Regions from separate parts of the Desulforamulus aquiferis genome, predicted to be linked through region 2. Evidence: a T-box and tRNA genes for the amino acid it is inferred to sense, from the RefSeq annotation. Region 2 holds a T-box; the other holds one or more tRNA genes.

Region 1 (7,645 bases), on a different contig from region 2:
GTATAAAAAAGACCAATGACAAGCACAAATATTACCGCAATCTTGCGAAACAGAGGACTTGAAAAGCGCCCCTCGGCAAAATCCGGAATAGTATAAGCTCCAAAACGCCGAAGGGGACTGGCAATAAACAACAATAGAAAAAGATATCCTGCCGCATACAAGGCCGGGTACCACAGTACATCATAGCCATATTTCATTACCATACCGGCAATACCCATGAAAGAAGCAGCAGAAAGGTATTCCCCTGATATTGCCGCCGAATTCATAGGTACACTGACAGAGCGGGAAGCAACGTACAAGTCGTCAGCATTGCGAACCGACCTTTGCACATAAAAGCCCAGGCCAATGGTTCCTATAACAAGAAGGGTTACAAAAATTAAAGGTATCCACCCAACCCCCGTCATCATAATTTCCCTCCCTTGCCCTTAATGGTATTTTCAGTTATTACCTGCTCCAAATTTAAGGAGCATTTGACATATATATAGGCGACCAACCATGTCAAAGGATAAAACATAATTCCCAAGAACAGCCAACTGACTGTAAAACCCCACACCCGGAAGTTAGTTATATCAGGTAAGTAATAATTCATTAGCGGCAAACCAAAAAGAATAAGAAAAAAAACCGCAAAGAGCAGCAAACTTAAGCGAAGCTGCTGACCCATAATAATCTTTAAATATTCCTCACTCTGCACTTCCAATAGACTTTCTTTTTTCCCCACTACAACCTCCCCTTTCTTGATTTGTGATACCAATTATAACTAGCTGACTAAAAATAACCTATTAATCTCCGGTCAAATGCATAATTTTAAACCTGATTTTTTCGCTGAAAACTAGGAGACCTATTTTCAAGAAAATGTATTGGCAGATTTCGCCCAACTGCACATAATAGGCCGCCAGTTGACAGAACTGACAACCTATTTTAAAACCGTAAAAACCCCAGCAGTTTAACCTTAATTTTGTTTATTTAAGGAATGCTAATTACCACTGGGATAAATTAAAACTTATTATTTCAACAGATAATGTACCGTGAACATTTCCTCTTTTGGGGAATACTACCCCAAAAGGAGGTGGGAATACTTGAAAAAAGCCAGAAGTCTAGCTAACCTTAGGGAAATTGATAGAAATGTACTGCTCTTTGTTAAAGAACAAGCTTCTCCTGACGGTATGCTAATATACCCCGCTAGAGAAATTGGTAGGCTATTAGGCTATTCAGAGCTGGAAGTAACCGCGTCACTCAGAAATCTAGAGGATTTAAAGCTTATTGATTATCGTGAAGGGGAGTATTCCGATGATCCTAACATGATCTTATATAAAGATGAGTGGCTGGAAAGCTTTACCCAAAACCATGACCCATTCTAAGTGCCTAAATGAAAAAAGCCCATGTGGGCTTTTTTCATTTAGTACTACTTCTCTTCAACTTGTGCCTTATCGCGGAAAAAGCTCGGGATTAGAACAATACCGGCCAAACCAACTATACTGTAGATAATTCTACTAAGTATAGAGGATTCCCGTACTGCATTTCCTCCCAACAGAGCGGCAACCAAGTCCCAACTAAAGAGACCTACTAGCAGCCAGTTTAATGCACCAATAATCACCAATACCAAGGCTACTCTGGTAAGCATTTCCATTGCAGTTTCACTCCTTAAGAATAAAATATAATTACAAGACAATCATTGACAGTTTTCGATATTAATATACATATTTTGGTAAATTTGTATCTTTATTTATTTGTAAGTTATTATATATATTATGTATATTTTTATATTTTTTGGTTTGAAGTGAGTTATAATTGGGTTAATATATAATTATGAAAGGAGTGAATCCCATGAAAAAAAGTTTTGCCTTTATGGTACTGATAGCCATCGTCTTTGGCTTGCTAATGATACCAAAAGCCTTTGCCTCTGATGCTCCTATATCCCAGGCCAAGTCATGGTTTGAGCAGAGAATGGCTACTAAACAAGCTGCCGTAAACCAAGCATTAACAGAAGGCCTCATAACCAAGGAGCAGGCTAATCTCTGGAACACACATTTTGAGCAAATGAAACAATATCACGCAGAATACGGCTACACTTGCCCGGGAGGTGGCATGGGCCGCTGCAACGGTAAAGGCCCCGTTAAAGGTCTTATTAAGTAGCAAAATTTATATTTATAAAAACATCCCGCTCAGAATTCTTGAGCGGGATGTTTTTATAAATATTGTTCCTTAGCATAGTTTATAATTCCTTCTGCAATGGCTTTAGCAACTTGCTCCTGATACTCTGGATTCAGTAGTTTCTCCCTTTCATTTGGACTGCACATCCAACCGGTTTCTACTATTACCACCGGGATATCGAGACAATCAAATAAATAAAAGGTATCTGCTTTAGCCCTTCTAGGAGGCATTTGGGGTATTTTATTTAGTTCCTCCTGAATCAGTGCAGCTAACCGCTGGCAACCCAACTTCTTAGGATCATAGTACACTTCCGCTCCACTGTTCGTACCCACCCCTGAATTTACATGGATACTTACAAGTACTTTCCCCCCTGCACTCTTTGCCAGTTCTGCCCTTCTCCGAAGGTCCTGCCTCTCTGCCTTACGGCTAAACACCCCATTATCTGAGAAATCTTTATCAGTTTCTCTGGTAAGCTGTACAGGATATTTGTGGGAGGTAATATGCTTTGCTACACGTTGTGCAATGGCCAGGTTTATGTCCTTCTCCAAAATGCCAGCCTGGCAGGTACCTGGATCAGTGCCTCCGTGCCCTGGATCAATTACTATTAACGGCATCTTTGTATTTTTTACCAGCCTGGTCTCATGATTCCCTTCGGCTTCAGACAGCATGGATTGTTCCCTTAGAAAAAAAGCAGCGGCAAAAATAATAAGGGTAAGTAAGCCAACCAATGCCAGCTGGTGTTTTTTAGTATTTCTCATGGTTTGTAATATTTCCTTTTATGTTGTCCCTCAGGCTTACTTAGTTTTATCTTTGCAGAGGGGAGAAATACTGTAAACTTATTGTAATTTTGGAAGATAAAAAATAAGCACTTCCAGCATTACTGTCAGTGCTCATTTTTACTATTGTTAAAAATAAAGACAACAACAAACTATTAGAATTATAACTAAAATTACTAGTACACAGCAAAGGATTGGAAACCATGAGCCCCATCCCCAAGAACAGGATTGTAAGGTAGTAACCATTTTAATTTCCCCCTTTTGGTACTAATTTACGAATTAATAACTAATAGTGTGAAAATAATAACCTGGGAAATATAGCCAACCTATACAAACTTGCCTACCACTCTTTGCTACGATTCAATTGAACCGCTCTCTTTCATGGCGGGAAATTCCTTAATGCTTCGGCTGGCCCATTTTATATCATTTGCCACTACCGACACATACATAAATACGTGCAAGAAATTCGCTCCAGTTAATTTGGTGTGCCAATTATCTATAAAGTAGCTTAACTCCTCCCAAAAATGCTCATTCTTTGGTAATTGCTCCATACCTACTCCATTAATAATATAATCATAGAGTTTAGCGTTTAATAATACTACTGAATCCACCCCTCTGCCCAACATCTCCAGAACTTTATTAAATTCATTAGATATGGGTGGCTCTCCCCTCTCCAAACGCCAATCTAATCTCTGCTGTGTTGCGTTATATATTTCCTGGCTTTTGAAAAATAGTTTAGAATTAAAATCCAGGTATTTCTCCCAGGTCTCATTTACATCACAGGGTATTTGTTTTAAGTATTTGTTTTGTTCCTTTAGGAGCTCATATTGACTTCTAGTGGTCCTCAACTGACCTTTGATCAAACTCCTCCGTCTTTCGTACTCTTCGGCCCCCATTGGTTCAAGTTTAATAAACCTCTTTACCAACTCCTCAAAAAACTCTATACACATAACATTCAGTTTTGACAAGTTAGTTAAAACAATTTGACCATAGCGAGGTTGGGGCAAAAGGCTATTCACCAGGAGTGCTGCCCCCAAACCCACAAACACCACATAGGAACGGGTCAAAGCATGGGTTAGAAAATCATGCTGGGGTGCATCCAGGACAAAGATACCCGCAACCACCCCCATGGCAACTCCCTGAAAAAGTTTTAACTTAACATTGGTAAGTATAATTAATACCGTTGTAATCCCCATAATCACAGGATTTGAGCCAAGGGCATAGCCGCAGGCAACAGCAATTAATACAGATATAATATGGGTCAGAATCTGTTCCACGGCATTCCTGAAAGAACGAAAAATAGAAGGCTGAACATTGATAACGGCACTTACTGCGGAAAAAACCTTAGGTTCCAGGTTTAATATGGTACAAATATACACGGCAAGGGTAACAGCTAATCCGGTTTTTAGTATCCTTGCACCAATAGCATTAACAATTGCAGCAAACATACCATTTACTCATGATATCTCAATTTTGACATCTGGGAAATGGATTTTGCTAGATTAGTAAAACCGGAAAAACCTAAGTAGGATGTTTCTGGATCAGGCATGGTCATATAGGGCAAACCTTTAACAAAAACATCATAGAAAGGACCAATAATCAGCTGAGCCTTTTGCTCCATGGCAAGCTGTTTAACATTCTCCTGCCTCATATTTTGATATTTAAATCTTTTATCTCTGATTGATTTCACCCCTAAATCTGTTAACACTGACTCAATTAAATCTCCCTGGTAACCATCATGTAATAATAAAATTCTCTTTCCGTACACCTCAGAACCATAGGAATTAATATCATTAGTTACTCCCAACAGTCCCTTCCGTACGTTTTTTTCCACAGCATTAGTATCTAAGCCCAAGGCCAAACCTATATCCCTTAAGGCACCGGCTGTCTCTGAAGGACCAAAGAAGGAAACAGTTAAATAGGGCCGCGAAAATCTTGTTTGAAATCTCTTTTGAGTTATCACTTCACTCATGGGCATATGAAAGATGTTTATGTTTGCCCTCTGATATACAGCCGACCTTGCCTGGTCTCCAGGAATATACTCGGCTATAATACCGAATTCCCGAAGCAACTCCTGCACAGAGCTAACTTCTGACATATTATTAAACTCACCTAACAAATTAGCAATATAGGCTGGTTGAACCTCATGATTTAAGTCCGATGCCTGTTGTAATTGCATGAATTCACCCCCAGTGGAAAACACTAGTAATTAAATAAAAAGGTGCTGAATTATCTTCAGCACCTTTGCCTCTCTCAAAAAGTTATTCCGTTGGTGCAATTATATCATTCCCCTTTTTATCAAGCAACCTGTCTTTGCGATGAATATTGTATTTTAGATTTTGATTAAAATAATGTCTTTGGCTTCTTCTACTATAACTGTTAAAATTAACAGAGAACTAGTACTATTTAAATAACCATATGGAATGGAGGTAAAATATGTCCCATCTAACCAAAGAAGGTCTTTATCAATTGATTTCTAAAGCTAGAGCTTCTTCTCCATTGACATCCGAGGAACAGGAACAACTTAAGCTGTATATCCCTATGCAACTGGGGGAGGAAAGTGCAAAACGTATGATGACAATGGTCAATGATATAAGGGAAGGAAAACGTTCTCCCCTTTCAGAACAGGAAAGAATTGAACTAAATTCTAGGAATATGGATGAAAGCCTGCAAAATTTCTTAAGTAAGCTTTCTTCCTCCTCAGATGAAGAAATGGAATCTATCCTTGAAATGTGCGAATGTATCAGAGCCAGTAGATCTAATTCTTGATTTATATTTTTATTTTAGATTCTTCCTTGACATAAAACATTACCAATGATATACTAAACAAGTTGTCGCGGGATAGAGCAGTTGGTAGCTCGTCGGGCTCATAACCCGAAGGTCGGAGGTTCAAGTCCTCCTCCCGCAACCATGTTTATAAACTCTGCTTAATGCAGAGTTTTTTTGTTTTACTAAAAGGAAAAACCTCCTTACAGAGGTTTAATTTCAGGTTAAGAATTAGAGTTTTTACAAACTACCCTAACTTGGATGTTTTCGGCTGAGCTGTCTTCAAAATATAAAAAACATGGGGCATTCGGATCTAGATTATAATTAACAATCTCTTTCCAGACCTCTTCAGTTAATTTACTGGCTTGTAGGGAAAATGACTTTGCTACCTTTCCTTCATTTACTCCCTCACATACCTCACCCACTAGATTTGTGACTAAGCTTATATGACTTACCTCACAAAATTCCAGCTCCATCCAACTCCTTTTATTAAGTTTTTCAGATGTTTCCTTAACATCCGTTAACTTGATTATCCCAAAACCAACCCACAAGTTCAAGGTTTATTAAGGTTTTCTGCTTGTCAATATTATGACAAAACATCAAGCATTTTCTGCAAGGGTATTTGCAAAATCATTTATAGCCACGGCATTTCTGCCCTGAAAACCTGTAGCCACAACCTCACCCGATTCCAACTTACCTACTATAGAGTAGTAGGCATTTTTCTGAAGTCCTCTATCCAATAAACACTTCAGGCTGCAGACTGAGAAAACATTACAATCATACTTTTTTATTATAATCCCGCTCTTTAATTCCTCTATAACCCAAAATAAGTCCTTCCCCCCGTGGCTGGTTTTACAGGTTTCACAGGCAGGAAATTGCGGTATCAACTCTTCCACTTTACACTCAGCCTTTTCCCTGCTCTTGTCCCAGTTACTACCGACAAACACTATATCCTTAACTAAAAGCTCCTTGTACACCCGAACACTCCTTCCGAGTTTCAACATTAATTAATTTTAGCATATCTCAAGGATTTAAGATTATTGACTTCTAATATGTTATGTTTTAAAATGATAAAGCTTAATAATTAATATCTCTTGTTGGCAATATTACCTTCTTGCCCTATGTTTTATATTGTGTTATAATAATTTGTGTTGGCTCTGAAGCCAAATACGTCCCAGTAGCTCAGCTGGATAGAGCAACGGACTTCTAATCCGTAGGTCAGGGGTTCGAATCCCTTCTGGGACGCCATTTAGGAATTATGCGGGGTGAGCGCGATTAGCGCACAGCCCGTTTTTCTATTTTTAAGTGCGTATCCGATGCTCTTTGTTTAGCACCAATGGACTCCTCTTCAACTGCTCGGTTAGTAAAAACTAATTCTAGCGAAGGGGAGTTTTTCATGGCGAAAAAGAAGTTGCAACAGCACCGTTGATACTACCTCAGCATTTTCTATGTTCATTAGGAGTATGTCCCATCTGCTCCTTAAAGTGTTTATAAAAATTAGATAAACTTTCGAACCCTACCTTGTAGGCGATCTCGATAATTTCTATATCCTCCTGTTCGAGTAATTCTCCCGCTTTTTTTATTCTTAAACAAGTAATGTACTGTCAAGGGGTAAAACCGTAATACTTTTTATAAAGTCTTACCATATGGTTTGGGCTAACGCCAACTTGTTTTGAAATGTTGTAGATACTAATTGATTTTGCATAATTTGTGTCTAATATCTCCTTGATTTTTTTCATCAACTCTAGTTCTGGCTGGAAAGTGTCTTTATCTGGACAACACTTTTTGCAGGGGCGAAAGCCTTTCTCCAATGCTTCTGCTGCATGATGAGAGAAGATCACATTGAATAGGCCGTCATAACTTTTGTCACAATCCACAACGGATTGCCACTTCTCATCCTCCGAAATTGATAAATGCTTTTTCAAGAGTTATCTCCTTATCAGTGGGAATCG
Region 2 (7,645 bases):
AATCAAGACATGGTTGAAGAACTGGCCGAACATTCTTTAAGGTATGGCCCAGCCAAATTAATGTCTATTGTGGAAGAAATCAAGGAGGCAAGGGAAAAAATATTGGCAAATGCCAACCCTCGCCTGACATTAGAGGTCTTGATGTTGAAAATACAGTCCTACGGAGGATTATTTAATGCCAGTTAGAGTTGTGGGAATAAGATTTAAAACAGCGGGTAAAGTTTATTACTTTGACCCGGGGGAGATTGTATTGGAGAAGGGTGACCATGTGGTTGTGGAAACTACCCGGGGGGTTGAATTCGGTGAGGTGGTGGTAGCTGCCAAAGATGTTCCCGATGAAGAAGTGGTTGCCCCCCTGAAGCAGGTTCTGAGGAAAGCCACCCCGGAGGATCACCAGCAGGTGGAGGCGAACAGAGAAAAGGAAAAAACCGCCTTTCAGGTGGCAGTAGAAAAGATTGCTGCCCATGCATTGCCTATGAAGCTTATTAGTGTTGAGCAAACTTTTGACGGCAATAAAATTATTTTTTACTTTACTGCTGACGGTCGTATAGACTTCAGGGAACTGGTGAAGGATTTAGCCGCCATCTTTAGAACACGTATTGAGCTGCGCCAGATTGGAGTACGTGATGAGGCTAAAATGATTGGTGGACTGGGATGCTGTGGCAGGGAATTGTGCTGTGCCTCCTGGCTTGCGGATTTTGCTCCTGTTTCCATTCGTATGGCTAAGGAACAGAATCTATCTTTAAATCCGACTAAAATATCCGGTATTTGTGGTCGTTTAATGTGTTGTTTAAAATATGAAAATGATGTTTATGAAGAAGCTAAAAGTGGATATCCAGATATAGGAACCCAGGTGAAAGCTCCAGAAGGCGATGGTAAAATAGTTGGTATCAACATTTTTAGAAACACTGTCAGTGTTGAGCTTCAGGAAAGTAAGGCTGTAAGGGAATATCCTTTGAGTGAGTTAAAAATAAAGCAAGGACGAGGTGAATGTAACTGTGGTTGCCCTGCCCGGCAGAATTAACCGCCTGGAACAGGCACTTCGTCAAATTTGTGATGAAGTAGACCGATTAAAGCAAGATGTAAAGGAATTGGAAGATGAGAATGCCCGACTGAGGCGAGAGATAGCAGCTATGTATCTGGGTGACGAACAGGAGACCAAAACAGAAAGAAAGCCAGGTGCCCGTAACCTTTGGGAGTTATATGATAAGGGTTTTCATATATGCAACCTTTACTTTGGCAAAGGAAGGGAAGGGGAATGTCTGTTTTGCTTTGCCCTAATGAGCAGAGGGGAACAACATGATCAGAGCTAATGGTTCAGGAATTCTCTACCTATGTGCAACACCTATAGGCAATCTTGAAGATATTACCTTGAGGGTATTGCGAATCCTTAAAGAGGTGGACTGTATTGCCGCAGAGGATACCAGACATACTAGAAAGCTGCTGAGTCATTTTGATATTCACACACCTCTAACAAGCTATCATTCCCACAGCAGCGAATCTAAGGGACAGCAAATTATTGAACGGCTACAGCAGGGCCAAAGTATTGCGTTGGTTTCCGATGCCGGTTTACCTGGCATTTCAGATCCAGGAGCAGAGCTGGTTAGGCAGGCGTTGGATAAGGATATAGAAGTAATCCCCCTGCCGGGACCCTCGGCAGGTTTGGCTGCCCTCGTGGCATCAGGCTTACCCACGCACAGGTTTGCCTTCGAGGGATTTCTCTCAAATCAAAAGAAGGCAAGGCGAAAGCAGCTTCAGTCACTAAAAAATGAGAAAAGAACCATCATTTTTTATGAATCTCCCCATAGATTAACAGACACCCTGGAAGATGCATATAAGGAGTTTGGAGATAGGCAATGTGCTGTAGCCAGGGAATTGACAAAGGTTCATGAAGAATTTAAGAGAGGCAGCTTATCAGAATTACTGGATTATTATAAACAGAAGCACCCAAGGGGTGAGATAACCCTTATACTGGAGGGCAGCAAAGAGGAACAGGCAGATGAGGCTCGGGAGCAATGGAATGAACTTTCCCTGGAGGAACATGTTCAGCAAATAGAGGAACGAGGGGTTAGCTTAAAGGAAGCAATCAAAGAGGTTGCCAAACTGAGGGGTGTTCCCAAGAGGGATGTATATAGTCACATTCATAACAAAGGATAGTATTTGGAAAATATGAAAGGCGCGAACATACGCGCCTTTCTGTTAAACAACCTTTTCTTCTTTTACACTTTCGCCCATGGCAATTGCGCACTGGCGACAAACCATTTTGCCTTTGTAATGCTGCACGTCCGATGCGTTCCCGCAGAACACACAGGCGGGCTCATACTTGCGCAAAATGATCTTTTCGTTGTCGACGTAAATTTCTAGGGCGTCCTTCTCATCTATGCCCAATGTACGACGCAACTCAATGGGGATAACCACCCGACCCAGCTCGTCCACCTTTCGAACAATACCTGTGGATTTCAAACCGCTTCCCCTCCCTGAATGACATTCGACAAGAAACCAGATTTTACTACAGTTAATCATACCAGTGATAACCGAAACAGTCAATATTTTACTTTTATTTTTTACGAAAAATGGAATAAAATTTACCATAATGGGGAACCCTTGACAGGTAAATCAATGTTAGTTAAAATCGTTGTTGAAAAACAATATAATTTAATATAATAGGATATAGGCAATGACGGGAAGAGTAAAGTGGAGATAACCTAACAGAGAGTGGGGATAAGGTGGAAGCCCCGCAGGGAATTCCCTTGAACATGGTCCAGGAGCTTCCGGTTCGAAGGTAAAAAACCCATTAGGGCCGGACGGTTTGCACCGTTAAAGCGTAATTAGTGCAGCTATATGCACTGACTGAGGCTGTTGCCGTGAGGCTGCAGTGAATCAGGGTGGTACCGCGGAAAAGATACCCCGCCCCTGTATTTTAGAGGGGGTGGGGTTTTTATTTTTGTTCTTGAATAGAATTGCAACTTAGAAAGGATGAGTGTTTTGATGCAAAAGCCAAGTTTTTATATTACAACCCCAATTTACTATCCAAGTGATAATCTGCATATTGGCCACGCCTATTCCACCGTTGCCTCGGATTCCATGGCCCGTTACAAGCGCCTGACAGGTTATGATGTTTGGTTTTTAACTGGGTCAGACGAGCATGGTCAAAAAATTGAGAGGGCAGCCCAGGCAAACAACCAAACACCCAAAGAATATGTGGATAAAATTGTAGATGGTTTTAAAAGGCTGTGGGAAAGACTGGACGTAAGTTACGATGACTTTATTCGCACCACCGATGAACGTCACCGTATTGTAGTACAGAAAATATTTCAACAGCTTTATGAGCAAGGAGATATTTATAAAGCCGAGTATGAAGGCTGGTACTGTACTCCCTGTGAAACCTTTTTTACCGAATATCAGCTGGCCGAAGGAAAATGCCCTGACTGCCAGAGGGACGTAGAAAAAGTTCGGGAGGAGAGTTATTTTTTCCGTCAGTCAAATTACGCAGACAGATGGATGAAGTTTATCGAGGAAAATCCCGAGTTCATTCAGCCCACCTCAAGGCGCAATGAGATGATTAGTTTTGTGAAGCAAGGGTTAGAGGATCTATGTGTTTCTAGAACAACCTTCGATTGGGGAATTAAAGTACCCTTTGACCCTAAACATGTGGTTTATGTTTGGGTAGACGCCCTGACAAACTATATATCTGCCCTTGGCTATGGGCAAGGGGACGACAGCCTTTATAAAAAGTTTTGGCCGGCTGATATCCACCTGGTAGGCAAGGACATCGTTCGATTCCATACAATTATCTGGCCCATTATGCTGATGGCCTTGGATTTACCTCTGCCTAAGAAAGTCATTGGCCATGGCTGGTGGATGCTGGACAGCGGTAAAATGTCAAAATCTAAAGGGAATGTGGTAGATCCCCACGTATTAGCAGATAAATACGGTGTGGATGCCGTTCGGTATTTTTTGCTTAGGGAGCTACCCCTGGGGGCAGATGGGATATATTCTGAAGAAGCCCTGGTTAAACGGGTTAACATGGATTTAGCCAATGACTATGGGAATCTTTTGTCCCGGTCCGCCACCATGATGGAAAAATATCAAGGGGGGGTACTGCAGTCCCCGGGTGCACCGGAAGGACCAGACGCTGAACTCATTGACCTTGCTGTAAGCGCACCGGCTAAAGTAGAGGAGTATATGTCAAAGTGTGACCTGGCTAACGCTCTGGCCACCATCTGGCAGGTTGTAGGTCGGGCTAACAAATATTTGGAAGAAACTGCTCCCTGGTCCCTGGCTAAAGGGGAACAACATGAAAGGTTAAACACCGTTTTGTACAATGTTGCTGAGGTTATTCGCTTCACTACCATTATGGCCAGCCCCTTTATGCCTAATTTGCCAGGTAGAGTGTGGCCCCAGTTGGGCATTGCTGATAAGTCTGAACTGCAAAGCTGGGAAAGCCTGCGCTGGGCCAGTTTGCCAGCTGGAACCACTGTAAAACGGGGAGAGGTGCTTTTCCCGAGAATTGATTTAAAGAGCCTGGAACAAGAATAGGCACGCAAAGTGAAGGGGTGCTTTAATTTGCTTATAGATTCCCACGTCCACTTGGATAATGAAAGGTTTAATGAAGATCGGGAAGAGGTGCTGGCCAGGTGCCGGGACCAGCTTACTGCGGTAGTCAATGTAGGCTATGATTTAGAATCTTCCCGTAGATCCATTACCCTGGCAGAACAATACCCTTTTATTTTTGCGGCGGTAGGAGTTCATCCCCATGACGCTAAGGATGTACCGGAAAATTACCTGGAAGAGTTAGCACAAATGATAGAGCACCCAAGGGTTGTGGCCATTGGGGAAATTGGACTTGATTACTATTACGATCTATCTCCCAGGGACGTGCAACAGCGAATTTTTGAGCAGCAGTTAGAACTCGCTAAAAAAACTGGTCTGCCCTTTATAGTGCACAACCGAGATGCCCACGGAGATATTATGCAGCTTCTCGGCAAGTATGCCCCTTACACTGGAGGGGGCGTTATGCATTGCTTTTCTGCCAGTTGGGAGGTGGCCAGGGATTGTATTAAAATGGGGCTTTACATTTCCCTGGCCGGCCCTGTCACCTTTGCCAATGCCGGTAAATTAAAGGATATAGCGGTGAAAGTTCCCATTGATAGGCTTCTGGTTGAGACAGATTGTCCTTACCTGACCCCGGTTCCCCATAGGGGTAAGAGAAATGAGCCTGCCTATGTTAGCCTTGTGGCCGAACATATTGCAAAATTAAGGGATATGGAAACTGAGGAAGTGGCGGCATTAACAGCAGCCAACACCATTAGACTCTTTAAACTTTCCGGTTTAGACCCAATAAGGACGGAGGGGTAATGGTGGGTAAAGAGAGAGGATTAGTAATTGTTTTTACCGGCAACGGTAAAGGGAAAACCACTGCCGCCCTTGGTTTGGCCCTGCGGGCCTGGGGTCACGAAATGAAGGTCCTGGTGCTGCAATTTATTAAAGGGCAGATTTGTGGGGAACATCTGGCGGCAGAGAAATTGAACCGGGGTATAGAGATTAGACCCCTAGGGCTAGGTTTCATTAATTTTAATGATCCGGCAGCAGTTAACAAACAAAAGGAAAAGGCTAAAGAAGCCATTAAACAGGCCATGCAAACCATGGCAGAAGGTTTTCATATCCTTATATTGGATGAAATATTATATGCATTAAAATACGGTTTGGTGGAATTAGACCAGGTGGTCAATCTGATAAAAAATAAGCCTGAGGAACTCCACCTAGTTCTCACCGGCAGGGATGCCCCTTCTGAAATAATAGCTCTTGCCGATTTAGTTACGGAAATGAAGGAAATAAAACATCCATATAAAGAAAATATTCCTGCCCAAAAGGGTATTGAGTACTAGGGAGAAGGGTAGCATTTGAGAAGTATTGACTTAACCCATCTAATTTTACCAAACATGCCGGTTTACCCCGGTACGAAGCCGCCGGAGTTCAAACCCATTTGTAGTTTGGAGCAAGAAGGCTTTGTTGAAACAGAATTAAACTTATACTCCCATACGGGAACCCATATTGATAGTCCGGCCCATATTATCAGTGGGGGGAAAACCTTGGACTTATTTGGCACCGAGTATTTTTTAGGCCCCGCCATGGTAATTGATGTGTCACGGTCAAAGGAAATAAGCCTTGCCCACCTTACTCCGTTGCGTGCAGAATTGCAACAGGTAAGATTTGTCATATTATATACCGGCTGGGATCAACACTGGGGGACTGAGGAATATTTCAAGGACTTTCCCGTTCTAACTGCCGAGGCTGCCAAATGGCTGGTTTCCTTAGGGCTAAAGGGTGTCTGCATAGATGCTATTTCTGTGGACGCTGTAAAAGACACACTTACCTTACCAATCCATAGGATACTACTGGGGAATGATGTGCTGGTAATTGAAAATCTAACCAATCTACAAGAATTGATAGGAGTAAAATTAACTTTTTGCTGTTTACCTATCAAAACCAAACATGCGGACGGAGCACCAGCCAGAGCAATAGCTATTCTATAGCCTAAACTGCCATGCTATAATATCCAAATGCTAAATTTAAAGGTAATGCCAAGGGGTCCTGTACTTAAGTACAGGACCTCAAATATTTCAACCTATTAGTTATCACAGGCCCATAAGCACTGCCCTTTTAAGACTAGATATAAAATTTGGAACCCTTACCTAATAGTCTAGAGCACCGGACCGTAAGTGACATCATCAATCAAAGCGGAGCAGCCGTTCCAAGGCTGGGGTGTGAATACAAAGCTGATCATGACAGAGTTAGTGCCCTCTGGAGCGGTGCCGGTAAATCTAAACTGGCGGTAAGTATCATTTAATTGGTTAGATGTTATTGTTTGTTCAGCGGTGGTTAGGACATTTCCAGCTGCGTCCAGGAACATCTGTTGGGCAACCAGTGTGAATTCACAGACCTGGGCGGAGACCTTGATGGACCTTGCCCAGAAGCCCAACTCATAGGTGGTTCCGGCCACAATGCCGGGAACTGTTCTGACCAAGCTGGCCGGTAAAGTGGTGCAGGTGCCAAGGGCTGCGGCTAGACCTGTTCTACCGTCAGGGCTGGGGGAAACATTTATGCAATCCCAAAAGGCCGGGCAATCACCAATCCACTCCTCAAAGGTTTCCTCTTCAATACCAAGCACAGGGCCATTGTCGGGATCGGGCGGGGTGCAAATTACTGCCCAGATCTGGCGGGTCTCCATTACCTTCAACAGGAAAGAAACTGTGGCTATCTGGCGAATTTTATTTCTACCCATTAAATCCGCTGACAGGTCGATATCTACGTTGCGGAAGTCGATTTCTACATTGTTGGGATTTAAAACCGGGATAGGAGGAGTGAAATTAATGGTCCGGGTAAAGGGAATATCTTCGGGCATATGTCTTACATCATCATGTTTATTAACATAATATACCTGCTTGTGGATGGTTCCGGTTACAACAATCCTCCTGAGCAGGGATGGACGGGTATAGGTGGGATCGTAAAAATGCACTGTGTCCATAGGGCCAATTGATTCGCCGGCCATTGGACTGGTAAATACCGGGGATGCCTCTAAATCACGTACCACCACATCGATATGGTCTACCTTTTTCACCTGCTCATCCGGGCAAGTCACGTT

Evidence for each region. The T-box of region 2 lies ahead of metG (methionine--tRNA ligase). A T-box ahead of a tRNA ligase gene usually reads a tRNA of that ligase, here a tRNA-Met.
Region 1: it has a tRNA-Met gene. The T-box ahead of metG (methionine--tRNA ligase) is inferred to sense a tRNA for this amino acid. The anticodon was not compared.

What each region holds. Positions count from the first base shown of each region.
Region 1 covers NZ_JARPTC010000004.1:60,230-67,874, forward strand. The annotation lists gene P6N53_RS03475 (solute symporter family protein) at 1-407, opposite strand, end outside; gene P6N53_RS03480 (DUF485 domain-containing protein) at 404-718, opposite strand; gene P6N53_RS03485 (MarR family transcriptional regulator) at 1,077-1,358, shown strand; gene P6N53_RS03490 (DUF378 domain-containing protein) at 1,403-1,627, opposite strand; gene P6N53_RS03495 (hypothetical protein) at 1,825-2,133, shown strand; gene P6N53_RS03500 (N-acetylmuramoyl-L-alanine amidase family protein) at 2,187-2,909, opposite strand; gene P6N53_RS03505 (FUSC family protein) at 3,281-4,375, opposite strand; gene P6N53_RS03510 (nitrogenase component 1) at 4,381-5,106, opposite strand; gene P6N53_RS03515 (hypothetical protein) at 5,364-5,696, shown strand; tRNA gene P6N53_RS03520 (tRNA-Met) at 5,763-5,838, shown strand; gene P6N53_RS03525 (hypothetical protein) at 5,918-6,169, opposite strand; gene P6N53_RS03530 (hypothetical protein) at 6,293-6,670, opposite strand; tRNA gene P6N53_RS03535 (tRNA-Arg) at 6,865-6,941, shown strand; gene P6N53_RS03540 (helix-turn-helix domain-containing protein) at 7,130-7,291, opposite strand; gene P6N53_RS03545 (Ada metal-binding domain-containing protein) at 7,298-7,618, opposite strand; gene P6N53_RS03550 ((Fe-S)-binding protein) at 7,633-7,645, opposite strand, start outside.
Region 2 covers NZ_JARPTC010000019.1:75,113-82,757, reverse strand. The annotation lists gene holB (DNA polymerase III subunit delta') at 1-186, shown strand, start outside; gene P6N53_RS12755 (PSP1 domain-containing protein) at 176-1,024, shown strand; gene P6N53_RS12750 (initiation-control protein YabA) at 987-1,313, shown strand; gene rsmI (16S rRNA (cytidine(1402)-2'-O)-methyltransferase) at 1,300-2,157, shown strand; gene P6N53_RS12740 (AbrB/MazE/SpoVT family DNA-binding domain-containing protein) at 2,200-2,463, opposite strand; T-box leader at 2,669-2,918, shown strand; gene metG (methionine--tRNA ligase) at 2,989-4,539, shown strand; gene P6N53_RS12730 (TatD family hydrolase) at 4,567-5,358, shown strand; gene cobO (cob(I)yrinic acid a,c-diamide adenosyltransferase) at 5,358-5,888, shown strand; gene P6N53_RS12720 (cyclase family protein) at 5,904-6,536, shown strand; gene P6N53_RS12715 (hypothetical protein) at 6,704-7,645, opposite strand, start outside.